DNA from 4 places in the Streptomyces sp. NPDC059201 genome. Region 3 is predicted to be linked to each of the others. Evidence: riboswitches for the same ligand, from Rfam matches in the RefSeq annotation. Region 3 holds a riboswitch; each other region holds the start of a gene.

Region 1 (2,171 bases), on a different contig from region 3:
CTCCCCGTTCGTCGCCGCCTTCGAGAAGATGGGCCTCGGCGTCGGCGCCGCCATCGTCAACTTCGTCGTGCTGACCGCCGCGCTCTCCTCCTGCAACTCCGGCATGTACTCCACCGGCCGCATGCTGCGCGACCTCGCGCTCAACGGCCAGGGCCCGAAGGTCTTCACCAAGCTCACCAAGGGCGGCACCCCGCTCATCGGCCTGACCTTCTCCGCCGCCCTCATGCTCGTCGGCGTCTGGATCAACTACGTCGCCCCGGGCAAGGCGTTCGAGTACGTCGTCTCCTTCGCCACCATCTCCGGAATGTGGGCCTGGATCATGATCCTGGTCAGCCAGATCCGCTACCGCCGCAAGTGCGACCGCGGCGAGCTGCCCGAGTCCACCTTCAAGGCCCCCGGCGCCCCCTGGACGAGCTGGTTCGCGCTCCTCTTCATCGGCATGGTCATCGTCATGATGGGCGTCGACGAGGGCGCCCGCGTCTCGCTCTACTGCGCCCCGGTGTGGGGACTCATCCTCACCGTCGCCTACCTGGTGCTCAAGGCCCGCAACCCCGAGGGCGCCGCCTTCGCCAAGCGCTCCTGACCCACCCCGTCCCAGCATCCGGGCCGCCCCGTACCACTCCTCGGTACGCGGCGGCCCGTCGGCTTATCCTGTCGCCATGCTGACCCTCACCCGAGACCTGTACGACCGCATCGTGGACCACGCGCGGGCGGACCACCCCGACGAGGCATGCGGCGTCGTCGCGGGACCGGTCGGCTCGGGCCGCCCCGAGCGCTTCATCCCGATGCTCAACGCCGCCCGCTCGCCCACCTTCTACGAGTTCGACTCCGCCGACCTCCTCAAGCTCTACCGCGACATGGACGACCGGGACGAGGAGCCCGTGATCATCTACCACTCGCACACGGCGACCGAGGCGTACCCCTCCCGCACCGACATCACCTACGCCAACGAGCCCGGCGCCCACTACGTCCTCGTCTCCACCGCGGACACCGACGCCGCCGGACCCTTCCAGTTCCGCTCGTACACGATCGTCGACGGAATCGTGACCGAGGAGGACGTCAAGGTCGTCGAGGCGTACGAGTAGTCTGACCCCGACCTTCAGGGCGGCAGGAGCCAGGAAGCCGGTGCGAGTCCGGCGCGGTCCCGCCACTGTGACCACACCCCCCGTGTGGGAGCCAGGAACTGACCTGCCGCCTTCTCACCACCGATCGGGGACGTGGAAATCCCCGGAGGAGGCCCTCCGCCATGACCCGGCGCCCCCGGCTGCTCGCCGCCACCGCCCTGCTGCCCCTGCTCGCCGCCTGCGCCGGCCCCGCGAGCGACCAGGACGCCGCGAAGCCCGCCCCCGGCTTCCCGTACACCGTCACCAACTGCGGCGAGACCACCACGTTCAAGGCCCCGCCGAAGCGCGCGGTCACCATGAACCAGCACGTCACCGAGATCCTCCTCGCCCTCGGCCTGGAGAAGTCCCTCGCCGGCACCGCCTACCTCGACGACGCGATCCTGCCCGCCTACCAGAAGGCGTACGACTCGGTCCCCGTCCTCTCCAAGGAGTACCCCTCCAAGGAGGCGCTGCTCGCCGCGAACCCCGACTTCGTCTATGGCGGCTACGCCTCCGCCTTCGACGCCAAGGACGGCCGCGCCCGCGACGACCTGGGCAAGGCCGGCATCACCACCCGCCTCAACAGCGAGTCCTGCCCCGCCGGCACCCCCACGGTCGACGACCTCTACCGCGAGGTCACCGAGGTCGGCCGCACCTTCGGCGTCCCCGACCGGGCCGAGAAGTGGAACAAGGAGGCCCGCGCCACCGTCGCCGCCACCGAGAAGCGCCTCGGCGGCCTCGACCCCGTCTCCGTCTTCGTCTACGACAGCGGCGACAAGACCGCCTTCACCGCCGGCGGCAAGGGCATCGGCAACGAGCTCATCAGCCGGGCCGGCGGCCGCAACGTCTTCGCCGACCTCCCCAAGGCGTTCGGCGACGCCACCTGGGAGCAGGTCGTCGCCCGCAAGCCCGAGGTCATCGTCATCTACGACTACGGCTCCACCACCGTCGAGCAGAAGAAGAAGCGCCTCCTCGACGACCCCGCCCTCAAGGACGTCCCCGCGGTCAAGAACCGCCGCTTCGCCGTCCTCCCGCTCTCCGACACCGTCCTCGGCGTCCGCGTCCCCG
Region 2 (2,171 bases), on a different contig from region 3:
CGCCCGACACGAAGGCGCCGAGGTTGACCGAGCCGAGGTTGCAGACGGCCGTCTCGCCGTCGTCCGTGACCTCGATGATCTCGGTGCACAGGTTGGAGGAGTGGACGACCGTGCCGGGCTCGGCGGTCTGGTTGGCCGTACGGTTCGAGGCGTCCTTGAAGGTCATCCAGCCGTTGCCGGTCTGGGCCAGGGTGCGCATCATCCGGCCGTACAGGTCGCGGGCCGGCATCGTGCGGCGGGCCAGGCCCTTGGCCTCGGCGGCGCGGTAGGCGGCGTCGAACGCCTCGCCCCACAGGTCGACGAGCTCGGGCACGTCGGCGGGGGAGAAGAGCGACCACTCGGCGTCCGCGTTCACCCGGCGCATGAACTCGTCCGGGATCCAGTGGGCGAGGTTCAGGTTGTGGGTGCGGCGGGCGTCCTCGCCGGTGTTGTCGCGGAGCTCCAGGAACTCCTCGATGTCCGCGTGCCAGGTCTCCAGGTAGACGGCGGCGGCGCCCTTGCGGCGGCCGCCCTGGTTCACGGCGGCGACCGAGGCGTCCAGCGTCTTCAGGAACGGCACGATGCCGTTGGAGTGCCCGTTGGTGCCGCGGATCAGCGAACCGCGCGAACGGATCCGGGAGTACGACAGGCCGATGCCGCCCGCGTGCTTCGACAGGCGCGCCACCTGGTGGTAGCGGTCGTAGATCGAGTCCAGCTCGTCCAGCGGCGAGTCCAGCAGGTAGCAGGAGGACATCTGCGGGTGGCGGGTGCCGGAGTTGAAGAGCGTGGGGGAGGAGGGCAGGTAGTCGAGCCGGCTCATCAGCCCGTACAGCGCCGCGACCTCGTCCAGCGCGCGCGCCGAGTCGTCCTCGGCGAGGCCGGCGGCCACCCGGAGCATGAAGTGCTGGGGGGTCTCGATCACCTTGCGGGTGATCGGGTGGCGCAGCAGGTAGCGCGAGTACAGCGTCCGCAGGCCGAAGTAGCCGAAGCGGTCGTCGGCGGCCAGGTCGATCAGCGCGTCCAGCCGGTTCGCGTGCAGGGAGACGAAGGCGGCGGTGCGGTCGGCGATCAGGCCCTCGCGGTGACCGGTCGCGACGGAGGCGGAGAAGCGGACGGCGCCCTGCGAGGCCGCCTCCTCGGCGATGGTGAGGGTGAGCAGCCGGGCGGCGAGCCGGGAGTAGGCGGGGTCCTCGGAGATGAGACCGGCCGCGGCCTCGGTGGCCAGTTCGCGCAGTTCCGCCTCGTCCGACCCGGCGTGCCGGCCGCGCAGCGCGGCGGCGGCGACCCGGCCGGGGTCGGTGTCGATGAGGTCGGCGGTGAGGTCGGTCAGGGTCCGCAGCAGTACGGTCCCGGGGCCGTCGCTCTCGATCGCGGCGGCCTCGGTGGCTGACGGACCCGCAGGCGCGATGGTCACGTGGGGGCTCTCCCTCGCTCGGCCCGGGGTCACGGCGGGGAGGGGCGGACGGGCGCACACACGCGGATGCACCCGTGTCCACCGGCCCACTCCGCGAGGCCCGGACGTCGTCGGCACCCGGAACGGTCGTACCGGGCGCACTGCCGGCAGGTGCTCGGACTCGCTCCGTGGACAAGGGCACACGAAGTACACCGTTGCGGGACAGTTCCGGATTCGCACCGGATTCCCCTGCGACGACAGCGAGCACGAGCATACATGTGGGGGGCGCCGATCTCGGCACCCCCCACATGTTGTGTCCCCCTCGGGTGTGAGGTGTCAGAGCTCCAGGGTGAGGGCGAGCAGCGGGGACAGGCCGGGAACCGGGCTCCAGTCCCGCTCGGGCAGCCGCGTGAAGCCCAGCCGCCGGTAGATCCGGTGGGCTGAGGCCATCCCGTCCTGGGTGGACAGCACCAGCCGGGCGCAGCCGTCGAGGGCCCTCGCCCGGTCGGCGCAGGCCCGGACGAGCGCCTCGCCGACGCCCCGGCCGCGCGCCGCGCGCGCCACGGCCAGCAGCCGGAACTCGGCCTCGCCGGGGACCGCGATGTCCGCCCACGCCCCGCCGCCGCGCGTGAAGGTGACCCCGCCGAGCAGCGCCCCGTCGGGGTCCACGGCGACCAGGACCTCCGCCTCGGCGGCCCGCCGGGCCACGTCCTTGATCACCGGCAGGTAGTCGTCGTCCTCGCCGAAGGTGAGGTGCCCGTCGTCGAGGTAGGCCCGGGCGGTGAGCTCGCCGAGCTCC
Region 3 (2,171 bases):
TTGTCCTTGCCGAGGGCGCTGATGGCGCCGGACATCTGCTGGTTGGCGTTGTTCGGGTCCCAGTTGGGGGTGTCGTACTCCTTGCCGATCTTCACCTTGCCGTCGAGGAGGGAGTGCGCGCCGGCCTTGAACTCGGCGGCGTTCGGGTCGGTGGGCGAGCCGTTGTGCATGACGATCTGGCCGCTGTCCGCCTTGTCGCCGAGCGCGTCGAGCAGCGCCTGGCCCTGGAGCTCGCCGACCTTGCGGTTGTCGTACGAGACGTAGGCGTCGACCGGGCCCTGCGCGAGGCGGTCGTAGGCGACGACCTTCACGCCGGCCTTGTTCGCCTTCTCCACGGACGACTGGATCGACTTGGCGTCCACGGCGTCCAGGATGAGCACCTGGTCGCCCTTGGCGAGGGCGGTGTTGACCTGCTGCTGCTGCGTCGTCGCGCTCTCGGCCGCGTTGTAGTAGTCGATCTGGGCGTCCGGGGCGAGTTCCTTGATCTTCTGCTCGATGTACGGCCGGTCGAACTTCTCGTACCGCGTGGTCTTGCTCTCCGGAAGCAGCAGTCCGATCTTGATGTCCTGCTTCGCCTGCCCGGGCGACGCGCCGGTCGTCGTCGCCACCACGCCCAGCGACAGGGCCACCGTCGAGGCCACCGCTATCGCGCCTCGCAACGTACGGGTCATGGGAGGCTCCTTTCGCGCGCCTCGACCCCACCCCGTGGCCTGCCGGGTCACGGGGGCGCGGGCGCGGTTCGGCCTATCTCTCGACACTAGTCCCAACGCCGTGGGCCGACCATTCACGCTGCTCACACCGCTCACGCCGCCGGAAGGGCCATGATCGGCCTGTGGTAATTTGCCCGAGCCAGTCGCACCTCTGTACGTATCGACCGACACGGTACGTGCACGGGTCAGGGAATCCGGTGGGAATCCGGAGCTGACGCGCAGCGGTGAGGGTGACGGGCGGGACATCGGCCACTGGGCCCCCGAGGGGTCTGGGAAGGCGTTCCGTCCGGACGACCCCGAGTCCGAAGACCTGCTGGCGGCCCCGGCCGGCGTGCGCCGTCGCCCGGGGAGCACCGTACGACAGGCTCCGCGCATGAGCCGTGACGCAGAGGACTCCTTTCCGTGCCCTTCGCCCGCCCCGCCGGCCCCACCCGCCGTGTCAGCTCCACCGGCCGTGTCACCTTCTCTCGCCCCGTCCGTTCCGCCGTGCTGGTCGTGGCCGGGGCCGTGCTCGTGGCCGGCTGCGGCTCCGGTGGGGCGGCGGCGCCGGCCGGGGCGAAGGGGGCGGACTCCGGCTTCCCCGTCGTCCTCGACAACTGCGGGCAGCGGGTCGAGGTCGAGCGCCCGCCGAGCCGCGCCGTCGCCCTCGACCAGGGTTCGGCCGAGATCCTGCTCTCGCTCGGGCTCGCCGACCGGATGGTGGGCACCGCCACCTGGACGGACCCGGTCCTCAAGGGCCTGGAGAAGGCGAACGCCACCGTCCCCCGGCTCGCCGAGCGCTACCCGTCCTTCGAGAAGGTGCTCGACACCGAGCCCGACTTCGTCAGCGCCTCCTTCCTCTACACGCTCGGCAAGGGCGGTGTGGCGCCCCGGGAGCGGTTCACGAAGCTCGGCGTGCCGACGTACCTCTCCCCCGCCGACTGCGTCGGCAAGGACAACAGCGGCGACGGCGACGGCGTGCGGACCGAGCCGCTGACCATGGACACCGTGTACGGCGAAGTCCGCGACCTGGCGCGGGTGTTCGGTGTGCCGGAGCGCGGCGAGAAGCTCGTCGGCGAGCTCCGCGCCCGGGTGGAGAAGGCCCGGGCGGGCGCCGACTTCGGCGGCGCGTCCGCCCTGTACTGGTTCTCCGACTCGCAGGGGCCGTACATGGCCGGATGCTGCGGCGCGCCGGGCATCGTCAGCGGAACCCTCGGTGTGAAGAACGTCTTCGACGACACGAAGGAGGAGTGGCCGCAGATCAACTGGGAGACCGTCGCCGACCGCGATCCCGACGTGCTGGTGATCGCCGATCTGACCCGCAAGGCGCAGTCTGCCGAGAGCGCGGCGAAGAAGATCGAGTTCCTGGAGTCCCACCCCGTCACCCGGAACATGACGGCGGTGCGGAAGAAGCGGTACGTGATCCTCAGCGGGCAGGCGATGAACCCCACCCTCCGCACCGTCGAGGGCATCGAGAAGCTG
Region 4 (2,171 bases), on a different contig from region 3:
CCCAGGGGGCCGCGTTCTGCTCCAGCCACTGGAGCGCGGGCTCCGCGAGGCGGGCGGTGCCGGCGGCGGCGAGGGCGACGACGGCGTCGGCGGTGTTGCCGAAGTCCGGCTTCGGCTCGGTGTCGGTGGCGCCGGGCAGCGGCGGGGTGGTGAGGTGGCCGGTCTGCACGAGCGCCTTGGCGAGGTAGGAGGCGCCGTTGAGGGCGGCCCGCTCGACGGTCGGCTCGGAGAGGTCGACACAGGTCGGGGCCTGCGGCGGGGTGGCCTTGACGGCGGTGATGCCCTTGCCGAGCCCGGCGAGGGTGGCCGCGGCGGTCGCGTCCGCGTTGGCGAGCAGCTTGCCCGCCTTGTCGGGCTGGTACGCGAAGGCGCCCGGCCCCTCGTCGTCGGAGCAGGGCAGCGCGAGCGCGAGCAGCGCGTCGTACGGGGTGCGGCCCTCGGCCGAGGTGTACGAACCGGGCTTGACGCCCGACGCGGCGAGCGCGCTGACGACGATGGAGGTCGAGTTGGCGTCGCTGGGGCCGCCGGGGGTGTAGCTCCAGCCGCCGTCCTTGTTCTGTACGCCGCGCAGCCAGCCGTAGCCGGCCTTGACCGCGGTGTCGATCTTCGTCGGGTCGGCGGCCTCGCGGCGGACCGCGCCGAGCGCCTGGAGGGCGACGGCGGTGGCGTTGGAGTCCCGCATCGTCTTGGCGTCGCACGGCTTCGTGGTGTCCGCGCGGTACGAGGCGAAGGAGCCGTCCGCGCACTGCTGGCCGAGCAGCCAGTCCACGGCCTGGTCGGCGGGCTGGTAGCCGGTGGCGCGCTGGGCGAGGAAGGCGAGCGACTGGCGCCAGACGCCGTCGTACGTCGGGTCGCTCTTGCCGTACAGACCGGGCGGGAGCGCGGCGGCGGAAGCGCTCGGCGAGGGCGCGGCGGAGGCCGTTCCGGTCGCGGCGGTGGCGAGCACGGCTGCCGCTGCGGTGAGCGCGGCGGCGGCGCGACGGACGCTGATCATGTGTGCCTCTCGTGCGGGCACCGGACACCGGTGCCCCGCGCGGGGCCCGCGTCCGGCGCCGTATTCCTCGACGGTGCCGGCGCTCACGTCCCGGGGCAGGGCGTTCCGACTCACTGTTCTTCCGAACGGCTCACGGTTGCGGGTCAGCGCCGGATTCGCACCGGCTTTCCCCTGCTCGGGCATGAAGACGACCGGGCCACTCTACCGGCCCGTAGGACCCGCTCCCCGGGCGTGCGAGCCGCGTCACACCGCCACGCGACAGCCGCGTCACACCGCCACGCGCAGGCCGCGTCACACCGCCACGTACGCCACCGGCTCCGTCCCCGTCACGGCCTCCGCGCGGCCCAGCTTGACCAGGCGGCGGATGTGGGCCTCGGCCTCGCTGACGGCGATGTTGCGGGAGCCGTACGGGATGCGGTCCCAGGGGCGGTTCCACTCCATGCGCTCGGCGAGCTGCCACGGGGTGAGGGGGGTGGTGAGGAGGGCGAGGAGTCCGGTGAGCCGGTCCTCGTGGTGGTCGAGGAGTTCGCGGACCCGTCCGGCGGCGTCGGGGAAGGCGTGCTGGTGGGCGGGGAGGACCTCGGCGACGCCGAGCCGTCCGATCCGCTCCAGCGAGTCGAGGTAGTCGCCGAGGGGGTCGGTCACCGTGGCGTCGTCGGGGTCTTCGTAGAGGCCGATGTGCGGGGAGATGCCCGGCAGCAGGTGGTCGCCGGAGAAGAGCCGGCCGTGGCCGGGGAGTCCGGCGGGGTGCTGTTCCTCCAGGTGGAGGCAGACGTGGCCGGGGGTGTGGCCGGGGGTCCAGACGGCGCGGAGCCTGCGCCCGGCGAGGTCGAGGAGTTCGCCGGGGACGATCTCCCGGTCGGGGAGGGCCGCGCCGAGGCCGGGCAGGGTGCGCATCCGGCCGCCGGAGCGGGCGGCGCGCAGCGGGGCGAGGTGGTCCTCGGGGGCGCCGGCGGCGGCGAGCTTGCGGGCGAGGTAGTCGAGCCAGGTGGCGGGGTCGGACTCGCGGGTGCGGCGGACGACGGCGGTGTCGGCGGCGTGCATGGCGATCCAGGCCCCGGACTCCTCCCGGACCCGGCCGGACAGTCCGTGGTGGTCGGGGTGGTGGTGGGTGATGACGACCCCGTGGACGTCCCGTACGCCGATCCCCAACGCGCCCAGCCCGGCGGTGAGTTCG

Evidence for each region. Region 3 has a riboswitch for cobalamin ahead of ACFXMG_RS04680 (ABC transporter substrate-binding protein). Riboswitches for the same ligand answer to the same signal wherever they lie in the genome.
Region 1: another riboswitch for cobalamin. It lies ahead of ACFXMG_RS31690 (ABC transporter substrate-binding protein); the one in region 3 lies ahead of ACFXMG_RS04680 (ABC transporter substrate-binding protein).
Region 2: another riboswitch for cobalamin. It lies ahead of ACFXMG_RS36635 (ribonucleoside-diphosphate reductase subunit alpha); the one in region 3 lies ahead of ACFXMG_RS04680 (ABC transporter substrate-binding protein).
Region 4: another riboswitch for cobalamin. It lies ahead of ACFXMG_RS07800 (prenyltransferase/squalene oxidase repeat-containing protein); the one in region 3 lies ahead of ACFXMG_RS04680 (ABC transporter substrate-binding protein).

Annotation. Positions count from the first base shown of each region.
Region 1 is NZ_JBHZBB010000012.1:94,149-96,319, forward strand. Features, by position in the region: gene ACFXMG_RS31680 (amino acid permease) at 1-583, shown strand, start outside; gene ACFXMG_RS31685 (Mov34/MPN/PAD-1 family protein) at 660-1,085, shown strand; cobalamin riboswitch at 1,063-1,207, shown strand; gene ACFXMG_RS31690 (ABC transporter substrate-binding protein) at 1,247-2,171, shown strand, end outside.
Region 2 is NZ_JBHZBB010000017.1:51,622-53,792, reverse strand. Features, by position in the region: gene ACFXMG_RS36635 (ribonucleoside-diphosphate reductase subunit alpha) at 1-1,393, opposite strand, end outside; cobalamin riboswitch at 1,521-1,659, opposite strand; gene ACFXMG_RS36630 (GNAT family N-acetyltransferase) at 1,709-2,171, opposite strand, start outside.
Region 3 is NZ_JBHZBB010000001.1:1,055,917-1,058,087, forward strand. Features, by position in the region: gene ACFXMG_RS04675 (substrate-binding domain-containing protein) at 1-671, opposite strand, end outside; cobalamin riboswitch at 898-1,022, shown strand; gene ACFXMG_RS04680 (ABC transporter substrate-binding protein) at 1,218-2,171, shown strand, end outside.
Region 4 is NZ_JBHZBB010000002.1:437,029-439,199, forward strand. Features, by position in the region: gene ACFXMG_RS07800 (prenyltransferase/squalene oxidase repeat-containing protein) at 1-994, opposite strand, end outside; cobalamin riboswitch at 1,072-1,209, opposite strand; gene ACFXMG_RS07805 (MBL fold metallo-hydrolase) at 1,286-2,171, opposite strand, start outside.